3 regions of the Klebsiella quasipneumoniae subsp. quasipneumoniae genome follow, and region 2 is predicted to be linked to each of the others. Evidence: predicted binding sites of a transcription regulator. Region 2 holds the regulator's gene; each other region holds the start of a gene.

Region 1 (4,974 bases), 1.4 Mb from region 2:
GCTCGCCGCTTTCCACCCGTTTGCGATGCAGCTCCACCAGCCGGTAGCGCGGCTGGTCGCCCTGCACCAGCAGCATCAGGCGCAGATCGGTCACATGCTCCAGGAAGCGATTCATCGCTCGCCCGCTGGCGAACAGCACCAGCATCCCGAGATGTTTCTTGCTCTCCACCTGCTGGCGAAAATAGGCCGCCATCTCGGCGATGTGCTGCTCTTCGTTATCCATCAGCGGTTCATAGCGCATTTGAGGAATAATAATTTTCCCCTGCTCTACGTGGTTGAACGGCGAATCCAGTGCCACGAAGCGGTCGCCCGCTTTCTCCTTCAGGCCGCTCATCTCCTGCAGGCGCGAGAAGCTGTTTAGAGAGCGCAGCGTCGCTGACGTCACCACGATATGCGGCACGCTGCGCCACAGCAGTCGTTCAAGCTGATCGCTGACGCGGATGCCGACGCAGTGGAACCAGACGTGGATCTGGCCGTCGCGCACCACCCGCGTCGCCCATTTGGTCACCGGCGCGCCAGAGGACTGCGCCAGCGACGCCAGACGCCACAGCTTGCTTTGGCTTTCAAACATGCCGAGGGCGCGGTTCATCTGCAGCAGCACCCGATGCAGGCGCACCACGTCATGGCTGCCGGTCTTTTCGCTGAGATCGTTAAGGAACAGCTCCGCCAGCCCGCGCAGCGTCTCGGTGAGCTTCGCCAGCCGCTGGCAGATCTCCATCACCTCCTGCGGCAGTTCGCCCATCGGGAAGCGATGCTCCGCGTCCTGACCGGCGGGCATATAGAGATTGAGAATATTATTCAACGACGCAATCAGCTCGAACAGCTCTTCGCAATGGCCGGCGAGCCGCTCCGCATTGGCCAGCGGCGGCGTGGTTTTCGGGCGGAACTGCTCCATGCAGGTAGCCACCAGCTTGCAGAACAGATCCAGCTGCAGGCGAAACCAGGGGGCGGTGATCTCGGCGCTCATCTCCAGCGCGTCGCGGGCGACGTCCGGCAGATGATGGCCTTCATCGAGGACCAGCAGCAGGTTTTTCGGCTCCGGCAGCACCGCCTCGCTCTCCATCGCCGCCATCACCAGCGCATGGTTGGCCACCACCACTTCCGCCTCCTGAATTTCCCGCCGCGCCACAAAGAACGGACACTCCCGATAGTAGTGGCAGTTGCGGTTCAGGCAGCTGGCCTTATCGGTGCTCAGCCGGCTCCACAGCCCATCGTCGATGGCTTTGTCGGTATGGTCGCGCAGCCCGTCCCAGCGGTAGCTGTCGAGATCCTGCTTCAGCGTCGCGCACAGCTTCTGCTCGGCCTGGTTGTTCGGGGTGAGATCGTCGTCGAGGAAGGCCAGCAGATCCTGCTGCGTCGGCTCGGTGCTGGCCAGCGCCGTCAGATTGCGCGGGCAGACGTAGCGTCCGCGACCGAAGGCGGCGGTGAAGCGCAGGTCGGGGATAATCTTGCGCAGCAGCGGCAGGTCTTTACTGTAAATTTGATCCTGCAGGGCGACGTTGGCGGTGCTGACCACCAGCGTTTTTTGTTTCTCACGGGCGATGGCAATGCCGGGGATCAGATATGACAGCGTTTTACCAACGCCGGTCGGCGCTTCGATAGCCAGATGCCGGCCCTCATCCCCGGCGAGGGTTTTCGCCACATCAGCGATCATCTGCCGCTGCGGGGGGCGGGGAATAAAGTCCGGGATCTGTTCCTGAAGCGCCTTATACCAGGCGGCGATTTGCGCTTTCAGCGCAGCGGTCAAAGCCATGAGAAAACCTGAATACTGTATAAACAGCCACTATTGTGCCATTTTTGCCCGCCCGGAGGTATTGCTTTCTGCTCAGTGTGGAAGCGTGCTCGACAAATAGTGTAATGGAAAGAAAAAGGCCCGCCGCCGCGTAGCGGACAGACGGGCCTGAGCCGTACTTAACCGCATTCTCGCGGTCCGGGCATCAGCCTGTTATTCGCCAGCCGGTTTACGCGGGCGACGGCGGCGCGGCGGTTTGCCGTCCTGAGTGCGCGCTTTCGGCGCCTCGCCGTCCTGACGACGCGGGGCGCTGCTCTGGCTGCGCGGCTGTCCGCTGCGCCCCTGGCCCTGGCCGCCGCGTCCCTGACCCTGACCACGACCGCCGCCGCGCTGCTGGCGACCGTTCTGGATAGGTTCGGCTTTAATAGACGGATCCGGCTCATAGCCGGCAATCGCGATGCGCGGGATCTCTTTCTTCAGCAGGCGCTCGATATCGCGCAGCAGCTTGTGCTCATCCACGCACACCAGCGACAAGGCTTCGCCGGTGGCCGCGGCGCGACCGGTACGGCCGATACGGTGGACATAATCTTCCGGCACGTTCGGCAGCTCGTAGTTCACCACGTGCGGCAGCTCTTCGATATCCAGACCGCGGGCGGCGATATCGGTCGCCACCAGCACGCGAATGCCGCCGGATTTAAAGTCGGCCAGCGCGCGGGTACGCGCCCCCTGGCTCTTGTTGCCATGGATCGCCGCGCTGCGGATGCCGTCTTTGTTGAGCTGCTCCGCGAGGTGGTTGGCGCCATGCTTAGTGCGGGTAAAGACCAGCACCTGCTGCCAGTTGCCTTCGCCGATAAGCTGCGACAGCAGCTCGCGCTTACGGTTTTTGTCAACAAAATGGACGTGCTGGGTGATCTGCTCGGAGGCCGTGTTGCGACGCGCCACTTCCACTTCCAGCGGGTTGTGCAGCAATTTCTCAGCCAGGCCTTTGATCTCGTCGGAGAAGGTCGCCGAGAACAGCAGGTTCTGCCGACGCGGCGGCAGTTTAGCCAGTACGCGGCGGATGTCATGGATAAAGCCCATATCCAGCATGCGGTCCGCTTCATCCAGTACGAGGATTTCCACTTTATCGAGGCTGACGGCGTTCTGGTGTTCCAGGTCCAGCAGACGGCCCGGGGTGGCGACGAGGATATCGACGCCGCCGCGCAGCTTCATCATCTGCGGGTTGATGCTCACGCCGCCGAACACCACCAGCGAGCGAACATTCAGATATTTGCTGTAATCCCGCACGTTCTCGCCCACCTGCGCCGCCAGCTCGCGGGTCGGGGTCAGGATCAGCGCGCGCACCGGGCGACGACCCTTCGCGTGCGGCTCGTTCTGGATCAGGCGCTGCAGCAGCGGCAGAGTAAAGCCCGCCGTTTTACCGGTGCCGGTCTGGGCGCTGGCCATCAGGTCGCGGCCCTGCAGTACCGCCGGGATCGCCTGCTGCTGGATAGGGGTCGGCTCAACGTAGCCCTGCTCAGCGACAGCGCGCAGGATATCGGGATTCAGGCCAAGGGAATCAAAAGACATAACAACTCCGAACCGCCCCGGCCCGGTGAAGGGCGTAGTTTTCAGGGAGATTATTGCGATAAGAGATGGCAAAAACCACAATGCCATGAAGGGGCGCAGTCTAGCAGATTTTGTGACAGGCCGCATAAAATCTGCAAAAGAATGCCGCGCCTGGCTGGCGGGGGAAAGAAGGCCGCTGAGGGCGCTCAGCGGCCAGGCGGGTCGCCGCAGCGCGGTTAACGCAGACGATACTTAATTTTTTCAACGATCTTCGCGGTGGAGATGCCGTAGCGATCGTGGAGGGTCGGCAGCGCGCCGGCTAACAGGAACGCGTCAGGCAGCCCTACGGTATCCAGCTCGCAGCGAACCCCATTGCGCATCAGCAGGGCGGCCACCGCCTCTCCTAACCCGCCGACCGCGGTGTGGTTTTCGGCGGTGACCACCAGGCGACCCGGCTTCGACGCCTGTTCAATAATCGCTTGTTCATCCAGCGGTTTGATGGTCGGCACGTGCAGGACCGCCACGCTGATATTATCGTCCCGCAGCTTTTCAACCGCCTCCAGCGCGCGCATGGTCATTAGCCCGGAGGAGATAATCAACACGTCGTTGCCGTCCTCCAGCAGCTTCGCTTTGCCCAGTTCGAACTGATAGTCGTATTTATCCAGCACCAGCGGCACCTTCCCGCGAAGCAGGCGCATATAAACCGGGCCATGATGATCGGCAATGGCCGGTACCGCCTGCTCAATCTCCAGCGAATCGCAGGGATCGACGATGACCATTCCAGGGATACCACGCATGATCGCCAGATCTTCGGTGGCCTGATGACTGGGGCCATAGCCGGTCGTCAGGCCCGGTAGCGCCGCGCAAATCTTGACGTTCAGATGCTCTTCAGCGATCACCTGATGAATAAAATCATAGGCGCGACGGGTCGCAAAGGCGGCATAGGTGGTGGCGAAGGGAATAAATCCCTCCTTCGCCATGCCTCCCGCCGCCGCCATCAGCAGTTGCTCCGCCATTCCCATCTGGAAAAAGCGATCCGGGAAGGCCTGGGCGAAAATATGCAGGTCAGTATATTTTGACAGGTCCGCGGTCATACCGACGATCGCCGGGCGCTGCGCCGCGAGTTTCGACAGCGCGACGCCGAAGGGCGCAGAGACGGTGGCCTGGCCTTCATCGGCAATCGAAGCGATCATCGCCGACGTTTTTAAACGGGGTTTACTCTGGCTCATTACAGCACTCCTTCCGGTTTGTTAGCGTCCAGCACCGCAATCGCTTTTTGCCATTCGTCGGCATCGACGCGAATAAAATGGTTCTTATCGCGGGTTTCGAGGAACGGCACCCCTTTGCCCATCAGCGTGTCGCATAAAATGACCCGCGGCTGGTTGCCGGAATAACTTTTCGCGTTGTCAAAGGCGGCCATCACCGCCGACAGATCGTTACCGTCCACGCGCTGCACGTACCAGCCGAAGGCGGCCCATTTATCCTGCAGCGGCTCAAAGCCGAGGATTTTGCGTGAATCGCCGTCGGCCTGCTGTTTGTTGACGTCGACAAGGTTAATCAGGTTGGTCAGGCCATAGTGAGCCGCCGACATCGCCGCTTCCCAGGTCGAACCTTCATCCAGCTCCCCATCGGACATCGAGTTATAGACCCAGGCCTTGCTCTGTTTCTGCCGCAGGCCGAGCGCCATGCCGACG
Region 2 (4,974 bases):
AATTTCACGCAACCTGAGGATGCTCATGGATAAGTCCCCTTCGCAAGAGATGTTAGCGCATGCTGAAAAGCTGTGTGCGCAACGCGGCGTACGCCTGACCCCACAGCGTCTGGAAGTGTTGCGCCTGATGAGCCTGCAGCAAGGGGCAATCAGCGCCTACGACCTGCTGGATCTGCTGCGTGAGAAAGAGCCGCAGGCAAAGCCGCCGACGGTCTACCGCGCGCTGGAGTTTTTACTCGAGCAGGGTTTTGTCCACAAGGTGGAATCGACCAACAGCTATGTGCTGTGTCATCTCTTTGACCAGCCAACCCACAGCTCGGCCATGTTTATCTGCGACCGCTGCGGCGTGGTGAAGGAAGAGGCGGCTGAAGGGGTGGAAGATATCATGCATACGCTGGCGGCCAGAATGGGCTTCGCCCTGCGCCACAACGTGATTGAAGCTCATGGCCTTTGCGCGAGCTGCGTGGAAGTGGAAGCCTGCAGCACGCCGGGACACTGCCAGCACGATCATACGATTCAGCTCAAAAAGAAAGCCCGCTGAGCGGCAGCCGCAGCGGGAAAAAGGGTTAACGGCGCGTCCCTGCGCCATTTAGACAGGCACTAACACAAATGCTTCATTCTTCGGATCACGGAACGCTACCAGCGATAGTCGTTCTTATGCTCCCAGTCTGAGACTTCTTTCTCAGCCTGATCTTTCTCATAGCCGTAACGCTCCTGAATTTTGCCGACCAGCTGGTCGCGCTTCCCTTCGATTACGGTCATATCGTCATCGGTAAGTTTGCCCCACTGTTCCTTGGCTTTACCTTTCAACTGTTTCCAGTTACCGCCGATTTCGTCTTTATTCATGATAACGTCCTCATCATTCGGTGGGTTTACAGCCCGTTTTGTGCCGGACATGGTATTAACTATAGATGAGAATGCTGGCGCCGATTCGTTATTCGGAATTTTTAACCATAGCCCTCATTGGAAACGCTGAAGGTGGTTTTCCCGGCACGCGCTACGCTCGCCGGGCTACTGAGTCGCTCCGGCAAACCTGGCGCGACCGGAGGACGTTCACCGATAATGGCGAGCTAGAGAAAGGGCTAACTAAACCAGGTGCCGCGTCGCCAGTGGCGGCGCCAGATCAGCGCCAGCGACAGGCCTCGCAGCGCGAGAAACACCGCCAGCGCCAGCCACAGGCCGTGATTGCCGAGCGCCGGGACCGTAAGCAGCGTCACGGCGAAGCCGGCCGCGGCGACCGCCATACTGTTCCGCATCTCCGCGCCGCGCGTCGCGCCGATAAACATGCCGTCCAGCAGATAGCACCAGACCCCGACCACCGGCAGGATGGTCTGCCAGATCAGATAGCGATCGGCCAGCTGCTGCAGGGAAGGCAGTGAGGTTAACAGCGCGATGATGTACTCCCCCGCCAGGCTGTAAACCAGGGCAAACGCCAGCGCCACCATACCGGACTGCCGGCAGGCCGCCCGCCACACCTCCAGCAGCTGGCTGCCGTCGCGCGCGCCGTAGGCCTGGCCGGAGTGGGCCTCCACGGCATAGGCAAAGCCATCCAGCGCGTAGGCGGTAAAGGTCAGCATGGTCATTAGTACGGCGTTGACCGCCACGATATCGCTGCCCAGACGGGCGCCGTAGACGGTCAGCGCGCCAAAGCACAGCTGCAGCAGCAGGGAGCGCAGCATGATGTCGCGATTCAACGCCAGCAGACGGCGCATGTCCCCGCGCCAGGCGTTTTTCAGCATCGCCAGCGACACGCCGCGCAGCGTTAGCACCCGCTTCGCCATCATCAGGCCGATAATGAGAGTGGCGTACTCCGCGGTGACCGTGGCCAGCGCCGCCCCCTGGACGTTCATCCGCAGGCCCATCACCAGCCACAGGTCGAGCACAATATTCAACAGATTACCGACCACCAGCAAAATCACCGGCGCCCGGGCATACTGGACCCCCAGCAGCCAGCCGAGCAGCACAAGGTTGGCCAGCGACGCGGGAGCGCTGAGCCAGCGGATATCGAGAAACCGTCTCGCCTGCTCGAGAACCGCCTCGCTGCCGCCGACGATATGCAGGGCGAGGTTAATCAACGGCAGGCGAAACAGGATAATCAACACCCCGGCGCCCAGCGCCAGAGCCAGCGGCTGCACCAGCGCCCGCGCCAGTCGCAGCGGATCTTTGGCCCCCCAGGCCTGAGCGGTCAACCCGGTGGTGCTCATGCGAAGAAACAGCAGCAGCATAAACAGGAAACTGGTGGCCGTCGCTCCGACCGCGACGCCGCCAAGGTATACCGGGCTGTCAAGGTGGCCGATCACCGCGGTATCCACCAGCCCCAGCAGCGGGACGGTGATATTGGAGAAAATCATGGGGAGTGCAAGGCGCCACAGCGCTTTATCGGCAGCGTTGAGCAGCATGTTCGGAGACCTGATTGAGGACAAACGTCGCAGCGTCATGCATCAGATGACGCTGCGCGGGGGCAGGCGTTACAGCCATTCTCCATTACGGATCACGCCAACGGCCAGACCCTCAATGGTAAAACTCTGCTGACGCAGATCGACAACGATAGGGGTAAATTCGCTGTTTTCCGGCAACAGTTCGACGACGTTGCCCTGCTTTTTCAGGCGCTTCACCGTCACTTCATCGTCAATGCGCGCTACCACCACCTGGCCGTTACGCACATCCTGGGTTTTGTGGACCGCCAGCAGATCGCCATCCAGAATACCGATGTCTTTCATCGACATCCCGCTGACGCGCAGCAGAAAATCGGCGTTGGGCTTGAACATCGACGGGTCGACCTGATAGTGGCCTTCAATATGCTGCTGCGCCAGCAGCGGCTCACCGGCGGCGACGCGGCCGATCAGCGGCAGGCCGTGCTCTTCTTCCGTCAGCAGGCGGATACCGCGCGAGGCGCCGGAGACGATCTCGATTGCGCCTTTACGCGCCAGCGCTTTCAGGTGTTCTTCCGCCGCGTTTGGGGAACGGAACCCCAAGCGCTGAGCAATCTCCGCACGCGTCGGCGGCATGCCCGTCTGGCTGATATGATCCCGAATGAGATCAAACACCTCTTGCTGCCTGGTCGTTAACGCTTTCATTCCGCCCCCTGGGTGTATATACAGTTATGCTGTGAGTATATACAGCTAACGGTGATTTTGGAACCACATGGCACACAAAAATCGGCAGATTGTTTATATTTTGCGAGGGTTAGCGAAGAACGTTAGTGATAATGGCTCCACAGCAGCGTTCCCCAGGTGATCAGCGCGATGATTATCGCCAGCAGGACCGCCGCCGACCCCATGTCTTTGGCGCGCCCTGAAAGCTCATGATAATCCGAGCCAATACGGTCCACGACCGCCTCAATCGCGCTGTTGAGAATTTCGACTATCATCACTAGCAGGACCGAGCCAATCAGCAATACGCGGGTGATGGCGTCGACGTCCAGCCAGCAGGCTATCGCGACGGCCACGATGGCGGCGACACCTTCCTGACGAAACGCGGCCTCGTTGATCCACGCCGCGCGAAATCCTTTCCAGGAGTAACCTGCCGCCTTAATGATTCGGGTTAACCCGGTGGTATTATTGGCCATCACAAAACCTTTTTATGTAAATGACGTCGATGAGTGTACGCGTTTGCCGCGCGGTAACGGAAATTTTGCCCGCTTTCTGTTATTCTTGCCGCGCATTTGCATGATTAACCAGAGGCTTCACATCGTTTATGTCCGGCTGGCAACGAATTTACTATAAATTACTGAATTTACCATTACGGGTGCTGGTAAAAAGCAAGTCTATTCCGGCAGAGCCTGCTCAGGAATTAGGACTCGATACCTCGCGTCCGGTCATGTACGTCCTGCCCTATAACTCCAAGGCGGACCTGCTGACGCTGCGCGCCCAATGTCTGGCGCATGATTTACCTGACCCGCTTGAACCGCTGGAAATCGACGGCGCCCTGCTGCCGCGCTACGTATTCATCCACGGCGGGCCGCGCGTATTCACCTACTACACGCCAAAAGAAGAGTCCATCAAGCTGTTCCACGACTACCTCGATCTGCACCGCAACCATCCGGATCTCGATGTGCAAATGGTGCCGGTGTCGGTGATGTTCGGCCGCTCGCCGGGTCGTGAGAAAGGGGAAGTTAATCCGCCGCTGCGGATGCTTAACGGCATTCAGAAATTTTTCGCCGTCTCCTGGCTCGGCCGCGACAGCTTCGTGCGCTTCTCGCCTTCCGTATCGCTGCGCCGCATGGCGGATGAGCACGGTACCGATAAGATCATCGCCCAGAAACTGGCACGCGTCGCGCGGATGCATTTTGCCCGCCAGCGCCTGGCCGCCGTCGGCCCGCGTCTGCCGGCCCGCCAGGATCTGTTTAACAAGCTGCTGGCGTCGAAGGCCATTGCCCGGGCGGTGGAAGACGAAGCGCGCAGCAAGAAAATTTCCCACGAGAAGGCCCAGCAGAACGCGATTGCGCTGATGGAAGAGATTGCCGCGAACTTCTCTTACGAGATGATCCGCCTGACCGACCGCATTCTCGGCTTCACCTGGAACCGCCTGTACCAGGGCATCAACGTGCATAACGCCGAGCGCGTACGCCAGCTGGCGCACGATGGCCATGAGATTGTCTATGTCCCCTGCCACCGCAGCCACATGGACTATCTGCTGCTCTCTTACGTCCTGTACCACCAGGGGCTGGTGCCACCGCATATCGCGGCGGGTATCAACCTTAACTTCTGGCCAGCCGGGCCAATCTTCCGCCGCCTCGGCGCGTTCTTTATTCGCCGCACCTTTAAGGGCAATAAGCTCTACTCCACGGTGTTCCGCGAGTACCTTGGCGAACTGTTCAGCCGCGGCTATTCCGTAGAGTATTTCGTCGAAGGCGGCCGCTCCCGTACCGGCCGTCTGCTCGATCCGAAGACCGGTACGCTGTCGATGACCATCCAGGCGATGCTGCGCGGCGGCACCCGGCCGATCACCCTGGTGCCGATTTACATCGGCTAC
Region 3 (4,974 bases), 1.4 Mb from region 2:
CTCTTCGTTGTAGCGCTGCTGCTTCTCCCGTCGCCGCTCCGTCTCACCGATGGCTTTCGCCATCGAGGGAGTGATCTTATCGCCGTACAGAATAGCCTTGCCGTTGACGTTGCGCGCCGCGCGGCCGATGGTCTGGATCAGCGAGCGTTCGGAGCGCAGGAAGCCCTCTTTGTCCGCATCGAGGATCGCCACCAGCGACACCTCCGGCATATCCAGCCCCTCACGCAGCAGGTTGATCCCCACCAGCACGTCAAACTCGCCAAGACGCAGGTCGCGGATAATCTCCATACGTTCGACGGTGTCGATATCCGAGTGCAGATAGCGCACCCGCTCGCCGTGCTCCTCAAGGTACTCGGTTAAGTCTTCCGCCATCCGCTTGGTGAGGGTGGTGACCAGCACGCGCTCGTTGATGGCCGTGCGCAGGCGGATCTCCGACAGCAGGTCGTCGACCTGGGTGGCCACCGGCCGCACTTCGATGATCGGGTCCAGCAGACCGGTCGGACGCACCACCTGATCCACCACCTCGCCGCCGGATTTATCCAGCTCGTAGGCGCCGGGGGTCGCCGACACGTAGATGGTTTGCGGCGCCAGCGCTTCGAATTCTTCAAACTTCATCGGCCGGTTATCCAGCGCCGACGGCAGGCGGAAGCCGTACTCCACCAGCGTCTCTTTGCGCGCCCGGTCGCCGCGGTACATGCCGCCGATCTGCGGCACCGTGACGTGGGATTCGTCGATCACCAGCAGGCCGTCTGCCGGCAGGTAGTCGAACAGGGTGGGAGGCGGCTCGCCGGGCCCGCGCCCGGAGAGGAAGCGCGAGTAGTTTTCAATGCCCGAGCAGTAGCCCAGCTCGTTCATCATTTCGAGGTCGAACTGGGTGCGCTGGGTTAAGCGCTGCTCTTCCAGCAGCTTGTTGTTGGCCAGCAGCACCTTGCGCCGCTCCGCCAGCTCCAGCTTAATCTCTTCCATCGCCTGGACGATGCGTTCCCGCGGCGTCACGTAGTGCGTCTTGGGATAAATGGTGTAGCGCGGCACCGTCGATTCCACATGGCCGGTAAGCGGGTCGAACAGCGACAGGCGCTCAACCTCTTCGTCAAACAGCTCAATGCGCAGGGCGATATCGTCGGATTCCGCCGGGAAGACGTCGATCACCTCGCCGCGCACGCGGAAGGTGCCGCGCTGGAAGGCCTGATCGTTGCGGGTATACTGCAGCTCGGCCAGGCGGCGCAGGATCGCCCGCTGGTCAATCAGCATCCCCACCGTCAGATGCAACATCATTTTCAGATACAGGTCCGGGTCGCCGAGGCCGTAGATAGCCGAGACCGAGGCCACCACCACCACATCGCGCCGCTCAAGCAGCGCTTTAGTGGCCGACAGGCGCATCTGCTCGATATGTTCGTTTACCGAGGCGTCCTTCTCAATGAAGGTATCTGAGCTGGGGACGTAGGCTTCCGGCTGGTAGTAATCGTAGTAGGAGACGAAATACTCGACGGCATTCTCGGGGAAAAATTCTTTCATCTCGCCGTAGAGCTGGGCCGCCAGGGTTTTGTTTGGTGCCAGCACCATCGTCGGCCGCTGCAGATCGGCAATCACGTTGGCGATGGTAAAGGTTTTACCGGAGCCGGTGACCCCCAGCAGCGTTTGATGCGCGAGCCCATCCTCCAGCCCCTCTTCCAGGCGGCGGATGGCTTCCGGTTGGTCTCCGGAGGGGCGAAAGGCGGAATGCAGAACAAACGATTTACTCATCAATCAGAACCTGAAAAAGATTTAGCGGCCGGTGTTTAATTCTACCCCTCGGGCCGTTTTTTGCCAACAAAATATACTGGATATTTAAACAGTACGTGATTATGATAGCGCCACGATTTGGCCTTTTTTGCCGGCAACCGGGATATAAAACGCGCGCCGGGCGGAATAATCCTCCGGCCGTCAGGGTTATCCCCAGAAATTTTTACCTTTTAACATTTGTCAAGCGGACGGGTGAAAGTTTTATGGCAGAAGATGACGCTTTTCTTACACCCATTGATTTTATCTAACAAGCTGATATTTAATGCTTTTAAAGAAAAGACGCCTTTCGCGCCAATTCAGCCGCAAGCCGCGTACGCTCTAGCTTACCGCAGGTTTTCTAACTCTAATACACAAGGTTATCCACAGGAATAGTGGATAACTGTCTGCAGCCCAAGACCGCCGCCGCCCGGCGCAAATCGTCTGGCTGCCTAAACCGCGCGGCGAAAAATTTTTATCGAACTATTTTTGATAACTATCCGCTTAAAGCCGCTCGATTTTTGCTGCTTTTTGCACCACCCTTTAGCGTCGGGCACCGGAAAAGTGCAGCCCCGGCGCTGGCTGTGCCTGATGGTATCGGCGTTTAGCGTTTTTTTCCGAGCGTTCTTTTTCCTGGCAAGAGTTTTGCAGCATCTTTCTGTCGCCCTGACGCCAGGATAAGGAGAAAACGTCCATGTTGAATTTACAGGCAGTAAATCACTTTTACGGCAACCAGCATTCGCTGTGGAATGTCGATCTTGAACTACGCCCGGGGGAGTGCATTGGCGTACTGGGACGCGAGGGCATGGGAAAAACCACCCTGGTTAACTGCATTGCCGGGCACCTGCCGGTGGCCAGCGGCCGGATGACCTGGCATGACATTGGCGCCCCGCCGCAGGATCTCACCCCCCTGTCGGCCCAGTCGCGCAGCGCCATCGGTATCGGCTATGTGCCGCAGGATAAACGCATCTTCTCCCAGCTCAGCGTGGAAGAGAATCTACATATTGCCCTCGCGGCCGGGAAACCCGGGGCTAACGCCAGCGGCGGCGAAATCTATGAACATTTTCCCGAACTCTATGCCCTACGGCAGCGCAAAGGCGCCTCGCTGAGCGACGACGATCAGTACCAGCTGGCGCTGGCCAGGGCGCTGATTGTCCAGCCGCGGCTGCTGATCCTTGATGAACCCTCGCGCGGCAGAGGGCCGCGCTGTCTGCAAAAGCTGGCGGATCTGCTGCTGCGGTTGAATCGCGATATCGGCCTGACGGTGCTGCTCGCCGAGCAGCACCTGCCCTTTATCCGCCGGGTGGCGGATCGTTTCTGTGTTTTGCACCGGGGCCGTAACGTCGCCGAAGGCGATATTATGGCGCTGGATGAACCGCTGCTGGCGCAGTGGATGACGCCGGATCCAGCGCCCTGAGGTCCAGATACTGGCCGAGATCGTCGCGCTGCGCGATATCGGCAAGCCACGGTATTTCACCGAGGAACGGCGCGGCCAGCCGGTTTTTCAGCGTCGCCAGATACTCGGCGTGGCGCTTGCCCGGCGGCAGCACGTCATTGGCGATCCACCCCGCGAGCGGCAGCCCCGCCTGGCGTACCGCCTGGGCGGTAAGCATCGCGTGGTTGATGCAGCCGAGCTTGACGCCCACCACCAGAATCACCGGCAGCTGCTCCGCCTGCGCCCAGTCGGCGAAGGTCAGGGTTTCCGAAAGCGGCGTAAACCAGCCGCCGGCCCCTTCCACCAGCACCCAGTCGGCGAGGCGTTCTAACTCGCGCAGCCCGCTGGAGAGCCTCGCCGCGGCGATCGGCCGTCCTTCGTCGGCGCTGATGATATGCGGTGAGGTCGGCTCGGCGAAGGTATACGGGTTAACCTGCTCATAGCGCAGCGCGACCCGGCTATGACGCTGCAGCGCCAGCGCGTCTTCATTACGCAGCCCGGCGGCGGTAAGCTCGCTGCCGGAAGCCACCGGCTTATAGCCGGCGGTGTGAAAACCCAGCTGATTCGCCGCCTGCAGCAGGGCGCTGCTGGCGATGGTTTTCCCGACTTCAGTGTCGGTCCCGGTGACAAAAAAACGTTTAGTCACGCTCAATGACTCCTGTAAAAAGAGAATACGTCAGCGGGCAGACGCCCTGCCGCTGCGGCCAGGCCAGCTGTAGCTCGCGCAGTTTGCCGCGGCTAAGCGGGGCCGATGCCCGCCCCTGGTGCAAATGGGTGGCGCCGATGCCCTTCAGCGATCGCATGGCGCTCAGCGCATCGACGAACGGCAGGCTAATCTGATGCACCTCGCCGGACGCCCGCAGGCCGCTCAGCGCCTCGCGCACCGCCGCTTCGCTGAGAAAACGGTTGGCATGCGGCCGGTCGTCGATGGCCCGCCACGCCTGATTGAGCTCCGGCAGCGAGTCGGCCAGCAGCGTGCTAAACGCCACGCTGCCGCCGGGACGCACCACCCGGTACAGCTCGCCAAGGGCTGCGCGCAGATCGTCGCACCACTGCACCGCCAGATTGCTCCACGCCAGATCGAGGCAGGCGTCAGGCAGCGGCAGCGCCTCAATGTCGCCCAGCAGGTAATGCTGGGCGGCGTCGTTACGCTGCGCCTGGGCCAGCATCCCGGGGGAGAGATCCAGCGCGGTCACCACGCTGCCTGCCTCACGCCAGCGGCGGCTCATGCTGCCTGGGCCGCAGCCGGCATCCAGCACCCGGGGAAAATCGCGACGCGCCAGCTGGCGCAGCAGCAGTTCCGCGCTGCGCCGCTGCAGTTCATCATGTTGCGAATAGCCGCTGGCCGCCCGGCCAAACGCCGCGGCGACCGCCTGCTTATTCACCGTGGCCATGCAGCACCTCCAGTAAACGGTTAATGTCCTCAGCCTGATGGGCGGCGGTCAGGGTCAGGCGCAGACGAGCGCTGCCGACCGGCACCGTCGGTGGACGGATCGCCGTTGCCCAGCAGCCCGCGTCGCGCAGACGGCTGGCCAGGCTCAGCGCCCGCCCGTTATCGCCGACGATCAGCGGCTGGATCGCGCTGACGGAGTCGGTCAAACCCAGCGACGTCTCGCCCATCCCCGCGCGGAACTGACGGATACGGGCGGCCAGGGTGTCGCGGCGGCGCTGGCCTTCATCGCTGCGAATCACCCGCAGCGCGGCGCTCAGCGCCACCGCCTGGGCGGGCGGCATCGCGGTGCTGTAGATCAGATGGCGGGCAAACTGCAGCAGATAATCGG

The links. The regulator LexA, encoded in region 2, represses DNA repair genes until DNA is damaged. The targets are predictions, from matches to a motif close to TNCTGTATGTACATACAGNA.
Region 1: the regulator LexA is predicted to act here: its motif matches at 1,767-1,786, upstream of dinG (ATP-dependent DNA helicase DinG).
Region 3: the regulator LexA is predicted to act here: its motif matches at 1,818-1,837, upstream of uvrB (excinuclease ABC subunit UvrB).

The regions. Positions count from the first base shown of each region.
Region 1 is NZ_CP084876.1:3,599,672-3,604,645, forward strand. Features, by position in the region: gene dinG (ATP-dependent DNA helicase DinG) at 1-1,753, opposite strand, end outside; gene rhlE (ATP-dependent RNA helicase RhlE) at 1,946-3,301, opposite strand; gene LGM20_RS17400 (transketolase family protein) at 3,517-4,509, opposite strand; gene LGM20_RS17405 (transketolase) at 4,509-4,974, opposite strand, start outside.
Region 2 is NZ_CP084876.1:4,997,552-5,002,525, forward strand. Features, by position in the region: gene zur (zinc uptake transcriptional repressor Zur) at 26-541, shown strand; gene LGM20_RS23935 (CsbD family protein) at 637-846, opposite strand; gene dinF (MATE family efflux transporter DinF) at 1,083-2,399, opposite strand; gene lexA (transcriptional repressor LexA) at 2,469-3,077, opposite strand; gene LGM20_RS23950 (diacylglycerol kinase) at 3,200-3,568, opposite strand; gene plsB (glycerol-3-phosphate 1-O-acyltransferase PlsB) at 3,697-4,974, shown strand, end outside.
Region 3 is NZ_CP084876.1:3,627,344-3,632,317, forward strand. Features, by position in the region: gene uvrB (excinuclease ABC subunit UvrB) at 1-1,743, opposite strand, end outside; gene LGM20_RS17530 (hypothetical protein) at 2,154-2,366, shown strand; gene LGM20_RS17535 (ABC transporter ATP-binding protein) at 2,453-3,175, shown strand; gene bioD (dethiobiotin synthase) at 3,117-3,839, opposite strand; gene bioC (malonyl-ACP O-methyltransferase BioC) at 3,832-4,587, opposite strand; gene bioF (8-amino-7-oxononanoate synthase) at 4,571-4,974, opposite strand, start outside.